2 regions of the Pseudomonas sp. NPDC087336 genome follow, and region 2 is predicted to be linked to the other one. Evidence: riboswitches for the same ligand, from Rfam matches in the RefSeq annotation. Region 2 holds a riboswitch; the other holds the start of a gene.
What was found. Region 2 has a riboswitch for cobalamin ahead of ACIO0C_RS11455 (ABC transporter substrate-binding protein). Riboswitches for the same ligand answer to the same signal wherever they lie in the genome.

Region 1: another riboswitch for cobalamin. It lies ahead of cobW (cobalamin biosynthesis protein CobW); the one in region 2 lies ahead of ACIO0C_RS11455 (ABC transporter substrate-binding protein).

The regions. Positions count from the first base shown of each region.
Region 1 is NZ_JBIUYA010000005.1:230,642-238,289, forward strand. It holds gene ACIO0C_RS07370 (fatty acid cis/trans isomerase) at 1-301, shown strand, start outside; gene nfuA (Fe-S biogenesis protein NfuA) at 423-1,007, shown strand; gene cobM (precorrin-4 C(11)-methyltransferase) at 1,171-1,917, opposite strand; gene ACIO0C_RS07385 (cobalamin biosynthesis protein) at 2,001-2,414, opposite strand; gene ACIO0C_RS07390 (CbtA family protein) at 2,411-3,115, opposite strand; gene ACIO0C_RS07395 (CbtB-domain containing protein) at 3,127-3,321, opposite strand; cobalamin riboswitch at 3,443-3,668, opposite strand; cobalamin riboswitch at 3,795-4,007, shown strand; gene cobW (cobalamin biosynthesis protein CobW) at 4,106-5,167, shown strand; gene cobN (cobaltochelatase subunit CobN) at 5,171-7,648, shown strand, end outside.
Region 2 is NZ_JBIUYA010000009.1:113,295-120,942, reverse strand. It holds gene ACIO0C_RS11485 (MFS transporter) at 1-599, opposite strand, end outside; gene ACIO0C_RS11480 (M24 family metallopeptidase) at 826-2,037, opposite strand; gene ACIO0C_RS11475 (GlxA family transcriptional regulator) at 2,268-3,287, opposite strand; partial or broken gene ACIO0C_RS11470 (serine dehydratase beta chain) at 3,382-3,477, opposite strand; gene ACIO0C_RS11465 (hypothetical protein) at 3,718-4,029, shown strand; gene ACIO0C_RS11460 (DUF1624 domain-containing protein) at 4,066-5,232, shown strand; cobalamin riboswitch at 5,279-5,474, shown strand; gene ACIO0C_RS11455 (ABC transporter substrate-binding protein) at 5,620-6,633, shown strand; gene ACIO0C_RS11450 (FecCD family ABC transporter permease) at 6,630-7,646, shown strand; gene ACIO0C_RS11445 (ABC transporter ATP-binding protein) at 7,643-7,648, shown strand, end outside.

The DNA.
Region 1 (7,648 bases), on a different contig from region 2:
CCTGCTCGGCGAGTCACTGCGCTATCAGCCGGGGCTCGACACGCTCACCATTTTCCCCGGGGTGCTGAGCAGTTACCCGAACTTCATGTTCAACATTTCGGCCGATCAAGTGCCTGATTTTGTCGATGCGATGGAAAACGCCAAGGATGCCGATGGTATGGAGAAAGTCGTCGAACGTTGGGGTATCCGCCGCAGTCATCCGCAATTTTGGCAGTACTTTCATGACCTGAGTCGCTATATCCACGAAACCGAACCCGTGGAAGAGGGCGTGCTGGACATGAATCGCTACGAGAACCTGTGAAACACCGCTGATCCCCTGTGGGAGCAAGCCCGCTCCCACAATTCTTTCCCGACAAAAATACTAGGACTTTGTGCGCGGCGATGATTGGCGTAAACTGCGCCCAAGCCTGCGAGGAGTTTCCATGACCGCTATTACCATCACCGACGCCGCCCACGATTACCTGGCTGATCTGCTCTCCAAGCAGAACACCCCGGGCATCGGCATCCGCGTCTTCATCACCCAGCCTGGCACCCAGTACGCCGAAACCTGCATTGCCTATTGCAAGCCGGGCGAAGAAAAACCCGAAGACACGGCGCTGGGGCTCAAAAGCTTCACCGCGTACATCGACCATTTCAGCGAAGCTTTCCTGGATGACGCCGTTGTCGACTACGCCACCGACCGCATGGGCGGCCAGTTGACCATCAAGGCGCCAAACGCCAAGGTGCCGATGGTCAATGCCGACAGCCCGATCAACGAGCGTATCAACTACTACCTGCAAACCGAGATCAACCCGGGGCTGGCCAGCCACGGCGGCCAGGTCAGCCTGATCGATGTGGTCGAAGACGGCATCGCCGTCCTGCAGTTCGGCGGCGGTTGCCAGGGCTGCGGCCAGGCCGACGTGACCTTGAAGGAAGGCATCGAGCGCACCTTGCTCGAGCGTATTCCCGAGCTCAAGGGCGTGCGTGACGTGACTGACCACACGCAGAAAGAAAACGCCTACTACTAAGGTGTTCGCTGCGGCATGAAAAAACGGCGCCCCGTGAGCGCCGTTTTTTTATTGATCGTTCCCACGCTCCGCGTGGGAATGCAGCCCGGGACGCTCCGCGTCCCAAAAGCGGACGCAGAGCGTCTGTTGAGGCATTCCCACGCAGAGCGTGGGAACGATCTACTCAGGGGCGATACAAATGCGCATGCCCCGCACGATACAGCGACGACTCGCTGAACTGCTCGCTGCCCAACACCCGACCCACCAGAATCAATGCCGTACGTCGAAACCCCTTGGCTTCAACCTTTTCGGCAATATCCTCAAGTGTCCCCACCACCCAATCCTGATCCGGCCAGGTCGCCCGGTGAATCACCGCGATCGGGCAATCCGCGCCGTAATGCGGCCGCAACTCGGCAAGGATTTTCTCCAGATGATTGACCCCCAAATGGATCGCCATGGTCGCTCCATGCTGCGCCAGGTTGCCCAGTTCTTCACCGGCGGGCATCGCGGTTTTGTCGGCGTAACGAGTCAGGATCACGCTCTGCGACACGTCCGGCAACGTCAGTTCCGCGCCCAGAAGCGCCGCGCAGGCGGCCGTGGCGGTCACGCCGGGGATGATTTCAAAAGGAATATCGAGCTCACGCAGATGGCGAATCTGCTCGCCGATAGCCCCATACAGGCTCGGGTCGCCGGAATGCACGCGAGCCACGTCCTGGCCCTTGGCATGGGCCGCCTTGATCAATTCAACGATCTGTTCCAGGTGCAGTTCGGCGCTGTTGACCACCTGTTCGGCGCTGTGTCCTTCCAGCACCGCGGTGGGTACCAGCGAGCCGGCATAGATGATCACCGGGCAGCTGCGAATCAGGCGCTGGCCCTTGACGGTGATCAGTTCCGGGTCGCCGGGACCGGCACCGATGAAATAGACGGTCATCGAAGGTTCCTGTTGAAAATGGGGGCTGGGCAAGGCTTCAGATGAAGATTGCTCATGATCGAATGTGCGGATTATCGGGGATTTTACGCGGCGCCGGCCAAGGCGAGGGTGGCCTGGGCATATTTTTGTCGGCGAATCAGCAGTTTTGCCGGCGACTGGGCCAACTGTTCGGCCAAGGCCAGGGCGGCACTTTCCGCCACGCCGTAACAGCCGGTACGCTCGAACGCGATCTGCGAATGGTGGCTGAGGTGCGGTTGATAAGCGGCCAATTGTTCACTGCTGAAGTACAGCATCTCTAACCCAAGCTGTTCGGCCAGTTCGTTCAGGGCCGGTTCATCGCGTTTCAAGTCGATGCTGGCCAGGGCCTTGATCCGATGCAGTTCGATCCGGTGCGCCTGCAGTGCCTGGTCGAGTAGTGCCCGCAACGTGCTGACGGGGCAGCCGCGCTGGCAGCCCAGGCCGACCACCAGGGTCGGCGCTGTGCTGAGGTCAGTCATGCGTGGTACTGGCCATCGCTTTTGCGGCGGAACAACCAGGCGCTCATCAGGCCCAGGGCCAGCCAGAACGCCACGTTGGTCAGCTGCGAAGCGATCTTGAACTGAGTTTCCAGTGCTTCTGGAGCGAGCATCGAGTGCACGTCCGGTTGCGGTGCGCCAATCACATGCGGCACGGCAAGGATCGCCACGCCAAGGACTTTCATCAGCCAGTGGCGGCTGAACGCGATCAGGGCGATACCGACAGCGGTGGAGGCGGCGGTACCGATCCACCAGAGCTGGCGTTGCGCCAGATCGGCAGCCGCGGTGCCTGGCAACTCAGGGGGCAGGCCAAGTGTTGGCGCCAGCACGAAGGTCGCGTAGCCCGCCAAGCCCCAGAGCAGGCCTTGGGAAGTCTTGGTCGGCGCGCGCAGTGTGTAGAGACCGGCGAGCATCAGGGCGAAACCGACCGCCACCACCAGGTTGCCGCCAGTTGTCGACAGCACGCGCTGCCAGCCGTCTTCCGGCTCCCAGGCTTCGGCGTCGTGGGTGTGGGCAGTGACACCCGCGGCATGTTCATGAACTTCAACTGTCGCAGGTTCGGACTTTTCGTAAGTTTCGGCCTGCAAAATCAGCGGAGAAACCCACAAGCTTTGCAGCAGGGTCAGCAGCAGGGCGGCCAGCAGCCCGCTGAAACCTGCGGTTTGCGCAATACGCTTGATCATGTCGGCAGGTCTCAATGGCACGGGAACGCGGAACTGTGGCGCGTATCGTGAGCCGCGTTGTGAACGGCTTCGATGTGCGAGAAACCGGCGAAATACACCAGGCACGCGCCGAGGATCGACGCACAAACGGCGGCGGTCAGGCGTTGGGACAGGGTAGTGGTGGTGCTGGCGGTATTGCTGTGGCCGGTGCTGCTGATAATCGACATGGCGCTTCCCTCTGTTCTGTCAGCGGGGAATAAGAGCGCAAGCAGAGCCCCGCACGACCGAGCGCGCAGAAGTCCGAACAGCGCCCGCCCACCGCGGGTTTGTTGATTGAAGTGATCGTATTGTTCACTTTGTGTTGCGGGCCGGTCTCCGGGCTCACGAGGGGCTCAGGCGTTAGCCTGAACCTTCCAGCATCACCTTCCCATGCCGCATTGGCACAGTGGATCTGACGCTTCGCTCGCTTACCGTTGCGGGGGCAGCACCGGACTGACATGGCTGGAAGTAAAGCACATGATTCACCGGTTTCCCGTTTCACCCTGTGAAGGGCACCCGTAACAAGATGCGTAGGAGAGCATGGGCGAGGGTAGGGCGTCAATTGGCAAGGGTTCTCATCTGAGGGTTGGATCGTTCCCACGCGGAGCGTGAACGATCTAATCCGGGCGACACAAGACATTGACCCGCCCCGATACCATGCGTAGCCTTGCGCTTTCGAGGTTCTTCGGCGTTTGTCGAAGCTAAGAAGGGAACGCGGTCAATGCCGCGGCTGCCCCCGCAACTGTGAACGGTTCAGTTTCTGCCATGCCACTGCATGCGCCAGCCATGGCGCGAGCGGGAAGGCGCAGTAACCGCCAGTCCAACGACTGGCCAGCCGTCAGCCAGGAGACCTGCCTCGATACAGATTCTCACTACAACCGGGCGGGGTGATCCGGTGGCGAACCCTTGCGGCACGCTTGTGCGTCGCCGGTTCTCGTCCCGTATGCCCGCCACCTTGCCAAAGGGCATCCGATGAAAACACTGGCCAAACTCCCCGTCACCATCGTCACCGGCTTCCTCGGCTCGGGCAAGACCACCTTGCTGCGGCACATGCTCGACAACGCCCAGGGCCGCCGCATCGCGGTGATCGTCAACGAGTTCGGCGAACTGGGCATTGACGGCGAAATCCTCAAGCAGTGTTCCATCGGTTGCACCATCGATGAAGCCAACGGCCGCGTCTACGAGTTGGCCAACGGCTGCCTGTGCTGTACCGTGCAGGAAGAGTTCTTCCCGGTGATGCGCGAACTGGTGGCCCGTCGCGGCGACCTCGACCACATCCTGATCGAAACGTCCGGCCTGGCCCTGCCCAAACCTCTGGTCCAGGCCTTCCAGTGGCCGGAAATCCGCAGTGCCTGCACCGTTGATGCGGTGATCACCGTGGTCGATAGCCCGGCCGTTGCGGCTGGCACCTTCGCCGCGTTCCCGGACCAGGTCGACGCCATGCGCAAACTCGACCCGAACCTGGACCACGAATCGCCCCTGCACGAGCTGTTCGCCGACCAACTGGCCAGCGCCGACCTGGTGATCCTCAACAAGGCCGACCTGATCAGCCCCGAAGACCTGGCCCGCGTGCGCCTGGAAGTCGCCGAGGAATTGCCGCCAGCGGTGAAAGTCATCGAAGCCAGCAGCGGTCGCCTGCCGCTGGACGTGCTGATCGGCCTCGGTGCTGGTTCCGAAGAGCATATCGACAGCCGCCACAGCCATCACGACCACCACCATGAAGGCGAAGACGATCACGACCACGATGCCTTCGACTCGATCTCCATCGAACTGCCGGCATCCGACGATAGCCTGCTGATGGATGCGCTGACCCAACTGGTGGTGCAGCACGGCATCCTTCGCGTAAAAGGTTTCGCCGCGGTCCCGAACAAACCGATGCGCCTGCTGATCCAGGGCGTGGGCACCCGTTTCGACAAGCATTTCGACCGCCAGTGGGGCGCTGAAGAAGCGCGCACCACCCGCCTGGTATTGATCGGCCAGGCACTGGACGCCGCAATGCTCGAAGCGCAATTGCGCGCCGCGCTCAGCGTGTAACCCATGCACCTGCTCAGGACCCAGCCCGGCGGATTCGTGTCGGATGACAACATTGCCGACCTTGGACAAACCCCCGCCGAGCTGGTGATCCTGTGCAGCGGCGACTCCAGCCTGGCGCTGCTCGCCGAAGCGGCGCAGCAGTTGCCCGACGACTACCCGAGTGTGCGCCTGGCCAACCCGATGCAGGTGCAGAACCATGCATCGGTCGACCTGTACGTCGACGAAGTACTGAGCCATGCCAAAGTCATCCTGATTTCGCTGCACGGCGGCATCGCCTATTGGCGTTACGGCGTCGAGCGGCTGGTGGAGTTGTCGCAGCGTGGTGTGCAGCTGATCCTTGTGCCTGGCGATGATCGTCCGGACCCGGAACTCAGCGATCTCAGCACCGTGGGCGTTGAAGATCGCGACCGGCTATGGCAATTCCTGCGCCAGGGTGGCATGGGCAATGCCCTGGACTTTTTCCATTGCCTGGCCAATCGTTGGCTGGATCGCGACTACGCCTGGGCCGAGCCGCACACCTTGCCACGCACGGCGATTTACCACCCGCGAAAAAGTCCCGCGGCACTGAGCGACTGGCAATCGGAGTGGCGCAGTGGTCAACCGGTGGCGGCGGTGCTGTTTTACCGCTCGCATTTGCAGGCGGCGAATACCGCTTTCATCGATATTTTCTGCCAGCGTTTGCAGGCGGCAGGGCTAAATCCGTTGCCGATTGCGCTGGCCAGCCTCAAAGAGCCCGGCTGCCTTGCGGTGGTCGAGGACTGGCTGGATGACGTCGAGGCGGGGGTGATTCTCAATACCACCGGTTTCGCCCAATCCAGCCCGGAAGCACCGCACTTGCGCCCGTTTCGTCGCAATATCCCGGTGATCCAGGCCATTTGCGCCCAGGACAATGAACCGGGCTGGCGCGCCAGCGAACAAGGCCTCGGCCCTCGGGATCTGGCGATGCACATTGCGCTGCCGGAACTGGACGGGCGCATCATCAGCCGGCCGATCAGTTTCAAGGACCTGGCCTGGCGCAGCGAGCGCAGTCAGTCCGACGTGGTCTGCTACCGCGCGCAGCCGGAACGCATGGACTTTGTCGCGCAACTGGCGCGGCGCTGGATCGATCTGGCGCGGGTGCCCAATGGCGAAAAACGAATCGCGCTGATCCTGGCCAATTACCCGACCCGCGATGGTCGCATCGGCAACGGCGTGGGGCTCGATACCCCGGCTGCAGCGTTGAACATCCTGCGCGCGCTTCATCAAGAAGGTTATCCGCTGCCAGCCGGGTTGCCGGACAGCGGCACCGCGTTGATCCAGCAATTGCTCGGCGGCGTCAGCAACGACCTCCATACCCTCGATCAACGCCCGTGCCAGCAAAGCCTGGGTATGGACGCTTACCTGCAGATGTTCAATGTGCTGCCAGAGGCCAATCGTCAGGCCGTGCTGGAACGTTGGGGCGCGCCCGAGAACGATCCAATGTGCCGTGACGGACGAATGATGATCGCCGGGTTGCGCTTTGGCCTGACCTTCGTCGGCATTCAACCGGCGCGGGGTTACCAGGTCGATCCAAGTGCGGTGTATCACGACCCGGACCTGGTGCCGCCCCATGGCTACCTGGCGTTCTATTTCTGGTTGCGCAATACCTACGGCGCCCACGGCGTGATCCATGTCGGCAAGCACGGCAACCTCGAATGGCTGCCTGGCAAGGGCGTGGGGCTGTCGGAGCACTGCTGGCCGGATGCGCTGCTCGGGCCACTGCCGAACATCTATCCATTCATCGTCAACGACCCGGGCGAGGGCGCCCAGGCCAAGCGCCGCACCCAGGCGGTGATCATCGACCACTTGATGCCGCCGCTGACCCGCGCCGAAACCTACGGCCCGCTGCGCAACCTCGAATTGCTGGCCGACGAATATTACGAAGCGCAATTGCTCGATCCTCGGCGTGCCCGGGAACTGCAACGCGACATCCTGCAATTGGTGCGCGATACCCACATCGACCGCGAGCTGCAACTGGACGAGCGACTGGACAGCGATGCCGATGCGGCGATCTGGCTGCCACGCCTGGACACTTACCTGTGTGACTTGAAAGAGTCGCAGATCCGCGATGGCTTGCACGTGTTCGGCGAGTCGCCGGCCGGACGCTTGCGGATCGACACCTTGCTCGCGCTGCTGCGCATCCCCCGGGGCGATGGTCGAGGGGCGCAATCGAGCCTGCTGCGGGCGCTGGCCAAGGCCTTCGAGCTGGGCTTCGATCCGCTGGATTGTAAGTTGGCGGAACCGTGGATCGGGCCGCGTCCCAACGCAATGTTGTCGCTCAGCGATGAGCCCTGGCGCACCACCGGCGACACCCGCGAACGCCTCGAGCTGTTCGCCACACAGCTGATCTCGCAGGTGTTGAATACCTCCTGTGGGAGCCCGCCAGCAGGCTGGCTCCCACAGGAGGCGCGTTGGATTGAGGTTCAAGTCATCCTCGACCACCTGCGCGAGGTGGTCGCACCA
Region 2 (7,648 bases):
CAGCTGTGCAGATCCTCGACACTCATCCACGCATGCAGGCCGGCGACGAACACCGCACCAAACAGCAAGCCCGCCGCCGTGCTCGCCGGGACAATGCTGGTGTACAAACCGCGCTTGCCCTCGGGCGCATACTCGGCGAGAAAGGCCGAAGCCCCGGCGTACTCACCTGAAGCGGAAAAGCCCTGGAACAAGCGAATCAGCAACAACAAGGCCGGAGCCCATAGGCCGATATGGTTGTAGGTCGGCAGGATGCCGATGCAAAAGGTCGAGATGGACATGATCAGAATCGACCAGGACAGCGCACTGCGCCGCCCGTATCTGTCACCGAAATGCCCCCAGACCAGTCCCCCCAGCGGGCGGACGATGAACGACAGCGCGAACACTGCAAAAGTCGCCAGTAGCGCAGTCGCCTTGTCGGTTTGCGGAAAAAACGTCAGGGCGATGACGGTTGCCAGGTAGCCGTAGGCCGCATAGTCGAACCACTCGACAAAGTTGCCCATGAAGCTGGCACTGGCAGCGCGCCGCAGGGCCTTGCGTTCGGCTGTCTGTTCAAGTTTGTCTGCCATGGTTGGAGTCAGGCTTGCGGTTTGGGTGCTCATTGTGCACCTCCGGTGGTAGAGGTGCGGTTATCGAAATGAAAGGTCGGAACGTAGGACATGACAAAACCCTCTATTGTTTTACTTGGCAGGGTTAAGGCTCGGTCGATGCTGCGCGTTCTTGGGCACGCATGCGTCATTTTTTTCCGGTTTATCTCAGCCACCGGGAAGATTTTTCGCCAATCGTCAGAGCAAAACGCCGCACAGGTTCACTGTGCGGCGCAGGGTCTTATTTCTTGATGATGTTGTGTTCCGGGCCATACGGGAACTTGGTGATGTTTTCCCCGCCCTGCTCGTTGACGATCAGGATGTCGTGTTCACGATACCCGCCGGCACCTGGAAGGCCTTCGGGCAACATGATCATCGGCTCAATGGAGACCACCATCCCCGGTTCCAGCACTGTGTCGATGTCTTCGCGCAGTTCCAGTCCGGCTTCGCGGCCGTAGTAATGGCTCAGCGTACCGAAGGAGTGACCGTAGCCGAAGGTGCGGTATTGCAGCAGATCGTGCTCCAGGAAGATCTCGTTCAATTGCAGCGCGATATCGCAGCAGCGCATCCCCGGCTTGATCAGTTTGAGGCCGGCCTCGTGCACTTTGACGTTAACTTCCCACAAGCGCAGATGCTCGTCGGAGCAATGGTCCAGGAACAACGTACGTTCCAGCGCGGTGTAGTAACCGGCGATCATCGGGAAGCAGTTGAGGCTGAGAATGTCGCCCTTGTTGACCTTGCGCGACGTCACCGGGTTATGCGCGCCATCGGTGTTGATGCCGGACTGGAACCAGGTCCAGGTGTCCATCAGCTCGGAATCCGGGAAGGTGCGGGCAATTTCCCGCACCATGGCCTGGGTGGCGTGCAGGGCCACTTCGTATTCCGGAACCTGATCACGCAAGGCTTCGACGATGGCGGCACCGCCGATGTCCGCGATTCGTGCGCCATGACGGATGATCGCATGTTCTTCGGCGGACTTGATCATGCGCATGCGCATGCACGGTGCGGCGATATCCACCAGTTCAGCCTGCGGATAGCGGCTGGCGAGCTTGTCGCGATTGAGCAAGTTCAGATGGTCGAACTCGATACCGATGCGCCCGGCCTTGGGCAAGGCCTGCTGGATCGCGACGAAGTAGTTGTCGCGCTGCCAGTCGGTGTAGACGATGTTTTGAGTGCCGACGGTACGGCGCCACGGCTGGCCGCCGTCGATGTTGGCGCTGATGGTCACGGCGCTGTCCTGGGTCACCACCAGCGCGTACTGACGCCCGAAGGAGCAGTACAGGAAATCGCTGTAGTAGTTGATGTTGTGATAGGAGGTGAAGACGGCCGCGTCGATATTGTTCTGCGCCAGATAAGCCCGCAATTTGGCCTGGCGGTTGGCATATTCTTGAGCCGAGAACGTCGGACTTACCTTTTCGCCGTTCTTGATCTGGATGGTTTTCGGCATTTGCATGTCATTTATCCTTGTCATTGATTGAGCTACAGGAGGCGCCAATCTGGCGGGCCGCTGAAGATCATTCGAACAGATGCAAAGCGAGGTTTTTTGCGCGAATCCGACCTGTAGTTGGCCATATCCGCTGTTTGCGAAACTGTCTACTCAGGCCCCTGCGCCAGAAACAAGAATGCCCCCGGCAAGCGCGGTGAAGGCCGCTTGGCGGGGGCATTGGCCAATGGGTAACGCGGTCAGCGCGGGAGCGACGGTGCGACGATGCGATCCGTTCTCGATGAAGCCGGTGCATTCAACGTTGAAGCCCGCTGACTGTGCGCTTTCGCCCCCATATGCTCACGAGGGTGCGCGCCGAAGTACTGGCGATAGCAGCGAAAGAAATGCTGCAGCGAAACGAACCCGCACTCCGTAGCGACATCCGACAGCGACAGCTCACCGGCCCGCAACATCTGACGCGCCTGTTGCAGGCGCAAGTCCAGGTAGTGCCTGGACGGCGAGCAACCCAGACTGCGCTTGAATAGCCGCTCCAGATGCCGCCGGGAAATACCCATGGTCTCGGCCAGTTCGTCGATACCCAGCGTTCGGCTCAGGTGCTCGTTCATCAACGCCAGTGTTGCCTGAAGTTTTTTCGGGACGTCCTGCATGGGCAGTAGCGGCCGGGCCTGGCGTGCTGCATGTTTTTCCATCCGTAGTATCAAGCCACGACCGTGGAACCTTGCGAGAAGCTCGTGCATCAACCCTTGAACAGCCTGCGGGCCGACACAAGTCAGACGTTGGCGATCGACGCAGAATGGCGCAGCCACCGGTGTCAACTTGCTGAAAGCGGCAAACTCCAGTGATGCACCGGGCTCTGGCAAGCTGCAACGGACACCCTCCAGGGCGCCAATCTGCGCCAGTAACCAGCCTGCCTCGCCGAAGGCCCCGAGGCTGATCGGTTGCGCCGCCCAGTGGCTCAGCTGCTGGCGCAGGTCTGGATCAAGATGCAGGTTATCGCCACCACAGAGGATCAACACATCGAACGTTTGTGCCTGATCCAGTCGCGCGGTGGCGGTTGCGATGCCGTTGCTGGCGTTCAGTTGCTGCCTGTCCAGGCTCAGCATTTGCCACTGGCAAACATCGTGCCCTGCCAACTGGTTGGCCAGGCGCAGTGGCTCCAGTGCATTGGCCAGGGTGTACATATCGAAGGCTTCCATCAACCAGAAGCCGATACGCAGCATCGGCGGTTGTGGCCGCTCGGTTTCAGTCAGTTGCAACATGTCCTGCTCTCCCGTCGATCAAGGTAACTCAGCACTCGATCGCGTTGACCGCCAATCCGCCACGGGGGGGCTCGTTGTAATTGTCATGCATGTCGGCAGCGGCCATCGCGCAAGCCGAACCGACTTCGCCTTGGTGGGAATTGGAGGGGCCGACTCCAATCTTGAACAAGTCAAAAACACTGATAGCCATCAATCGATCTCCGTGCCGCTTCAGGAATTCACCCGATTGTCGGCGTCAGGAACCATCAAGATGTGTCAGATATCGACTCCTAAGTGCTCGTCACTACCAAAGACGAGCTGGATGTGTGCCCGCACCAAGCCCCGAACCTTTCAAAGCTAATGCAGATGCACTACAACAATGCCTTGACGTACGGCGCACCGCGCAGCATTACCGCCTCGGCGAAGTATCGCTTCCAAGGAAGCGGATTGGGTGGCGCTGCTCGCGACGACCCAGGATGAACGCGACGAAAAAAGCACAACACCTGTTGTGCTTTTTTTGTGTTTGCAGCACCACGACACCTATGAAAAACCTGCCCACAAGCCTAATGCTGTTCACTTAAGCCATCGTGGTTCAATGGGGCACCCACATCGCGGACAGACCTGCATTCAGGTCGGCTGTCAGGCCGCCTCTCTATGGCTTTTGATTTTCTTTCCACATCGAGCCACTAAAGTGAACTGCATTATGCCCACAAGCCAGCTTTATATGTTACGTTATATCAATACATTGCCTGTCGGACGTTGACCGGCAGAGTGCCCCCCCCCCTGACTGCGACTCTCGATGACAAACCCTGTTCAGATACCGCCCATCACCAGCCTGAGCCAACGCCTGATGTCCATCGATGCCCTCAGGGGCCTGGTGATCATTTTCATGCTGCTCGATCACGTGCGCGAAACGTTCTTTCTGCACCGCCAGGTCACCGACCCAATGCTCATCGACAGCACCGAGCCGACGTTGTTTTTCAGCCGCACGCTCGCCCATCTCTGTGCACCGGTGTTCGTTCTTCTCACTGGCCTGTCAGCATTCCTGTACGGTGAAAAGCACCAGGGCAAGCCGTCGATGTTCCTGTTCAAGCGCGGCCTGTTCCTGGTTGCGCTGGAGTTCACCCTGGTGAATTTCGCCTGGACCTTCCAGTTCCCGCCCACTGTGATCTACCTGCAAGTGATCTGGGCGATTGGCGTCAGCATGATTGCCCTCGCGGCTCTGGTCTGGTTACCTCGGCCAATCCTCTGTGCCTTGGGCCTGGCCATAGTCGGCGGGCACAACCTGCTCGATCCCCTGCACTTTCCACCCGGATCGGCGCTTCACCTGCCTTGGGCGATCTTGCATGATCGCGGCTGGATCGAATTTTCCGAGCACTTGCGCCTGCGCAGCTCCTACCCCGTGCTGCCGTGGATCGGGGTCATCGCACTGGGTTACTGCATCGGCCCCTGGTTCGCACGCTCAACCCCGGCCGCCGTGCGCCAGCGCCATCTGTTGCTGGCCGGGGCCGGCGCATTGGTCGGTTTCATCGCCCTGCGCCTGGTCAACGGTTATGGCGAGGCACAGTGGGTGGTCCACGAAAGCACCACGCTCACCCTCATGGGTTTTTTCAACATCACCAAATACCCACCTTCCCTGCTGTTCCTGTGCCTGACGCTGGGCGTGGGGCTGTTGCTGCTGCTTGGCTTCGAGCGGGCCCGGCAGCGCCAATGGATCAGCATCCTGGCGGTATTCGGCGCGGCACCGATGTTTTTCTACCTGCTTCATCTGTATGTGCTGAAAATGCTTTATCTACTCAGCGTGGCGTTGTTTGGCCTGAACCAGGGCGACTACTTCGGCTTCGACGGCATAGGGGCCGTGTGGCTGACCGCCGTGATCCTGGCGGCAACGCTGTATCCACCGGTGCGCTGGTTCGCCGCATTGAAGGCGCGTCGTCGTGATATTGGCTGGCTCAAATACTTCTGACCGGGACTTCTTATCGGAGCTTAGGTTCGCCTCGGGCGGCATGATCGACTACCATGCCGCCGCCGGTTCCCAAACGGGAATAATAGGGAATCCGAGATGCTGCCAACGCATCAAACGGAACTGCCCCCGCAACTGTAGGTGCCGAGCCTGCTCCTGAACTGCCACTGGGATCGATTCCCGGGAAGGCTGGAGCATGCCATGACGCATCAGTCAGGAGACCTGCCGGCCAAGCAACAATCACTAACCGGCGGGGTGTCCGGGAAGGACATCTTTGCGCGCGTGTCACTTCGGTGATCGGCCTTGCGCTGCTTTTTCGGCAGCGCTCGATGATGTGTTTTCCAGACCTTGCACCCTGGCTGCGTGTACGGTTCAAATGGAGATTGCATCATGCTGTTGCCGCGCTTTTTCGCCCTTGTCACAGGCCTGGGTCTTTCTGCCCTCACCTGTGCCTCCCCTACCCATTACCCGCTGACGATCGAGAACTGCGGCAGCACACTGACGTTCGCCCACGCCCCTGCCCGGGCTGTGACGATCGGCCAGGCCGGCACTGAAATGCTCTTCGCCCTGGGACTCGGTGACAAACTGGTCGGCACTTCGCTGTGGTTCAATGATGTGCTGGCCAAGTACAAGGGGCAAAACGACAGGATCGAACGCCTGGCCGATAACGAGCCGAGTTTCGAGTCGGTGATCGGCAAACGCCCGGAGCTGGTCGCCGTCGAGCTTGAGTGGATGGTCGGCCCGCAAGGTGCCGTCGCTACCCGCGAGCAGTTTCACGAACTGCAGATTGCGACCTATCTCATGCCCTCGGACTGCGAGTCCAAGGACAACCTGGTGGGCGCCGACGGCACCCGCCTGCAGCCATTTCGCATTGACAGTCTCTACAAGAGCATCACCCAGCTGGCGGAGATTTTTGATGTGCAGGCGCGTGGGCAGCAACTGAACGCGCAACTGCAGGCCAGCCTGGCCAAATCCATTGCCGCGGTGCGAGACAAAGACCTCACGCACACCAGCGCGCTGGTCTGGTTTTCCAGTGCCAGCCTGGATATCGATCCCTATGTTGCCGGGCACAAGGGCATTCCCGACTTCATGCTGGGTACCTTGGGCGTGCGCAATGTGGTGCAGTCCGACGAAGAGTGGCCAACCGTTGGCTGGGAAACCATCGCCAAGGCCAACCCGACTTTCCTGGTCATCGCCCGCATGGATCGCCGTCGTTTCCCGGCTGATGACTATCAACAGAAACTGCAATTCCTGCGCAGCGATCCCGTGACCCGCAACATGGACGCGGTGAAAAACAACCGCATCATCATTCTCGACGCCATGGCCATGCAGGCCAGCGTGAGAATCTTTGACGGTCTCGAATCGCTGGCAACGGCCATCAACAGCTACGACCTGCCAAAATGACCGCGACGCTGATTCGCACTCTGCTTGCGCTGGTGATCCTGCTTGTGGCCGTGATTGCCGGTGTGGCCATCGGTGAAACCCGCATCGAACCCGGTGTGGTGTTCCAGGTGCTGGCCAACAAACTGTGGGCGGCCGGGTATGCCCTCGATCCCATCGACGAGGGCATCGTCTGGAACTACCGCCTGACTCGCGCGCTGGTGGCGGCAGCTTGCGGGGCGGGCCTGGCGACCTGTGGGGTGATCCTGCAATCGCTGTTGCGCAACCCGTTGGCCGATCCCTACCTGCTCGGCATTTCCGCGGGGGCCTCGACGGGCGCGGTGCTGGTGGTGTTGCTGGGCCTCGGTGCCGGCGCGATGTCGATGTCGGCCGGGGCCTTTGCCGGTGCCGTCGCCGCCTTCGCCGTCGTTGTGTTGCTGGGCCGTGCCAGCGGTTCGCCTGGTAGTACCGGCCAAGTCATCCTGGCGGGGATTGCCGGGTCGCAACTGTTCAATGCGCTCACGGCATTCTTGATCACCAAGTCGGCCAGTTCCGAACAGGCGCGCGGCATCATGTTCTGGTTGCTGGGCAATCTCAGCGGCGTGCACTGGCCATCCGTGTGGCTGGCCGCACCGGTTGCAATAGCCGGTCTCGCGGTGTGCCTGTGGCATCGCCGTGCACTGGATGCCTTCACCTTTGGCGCCGACTCCGCGGCCTCGCTCGGCATTGCAGTACGGCCTGTGCAATTTCTGCTGATCAGCTGTGCCGCCCTGGTGACAGCGGTGATGGTGTCGATCGTTGGTTCCATCGGTTTCGTCGGACTGGTGATTCCCCACGCCGCCAGGCTGTTGCTGGGCACTCGGCATACGCGCCTGCTGCCGGCCAGTGCGCTGGGCGGTGCGGTGTTCCTGGTGGCCGCCGATGTACTCTCGCGGACGTTGATCAAGGGCCAGGTGATTCCGGTCGGCGTAATTACCGCATTGGTCGGCGCGCCGGTGTTCGCGCTGATCCTGGTCAGTCGCAGGAACGCCCGATGAAT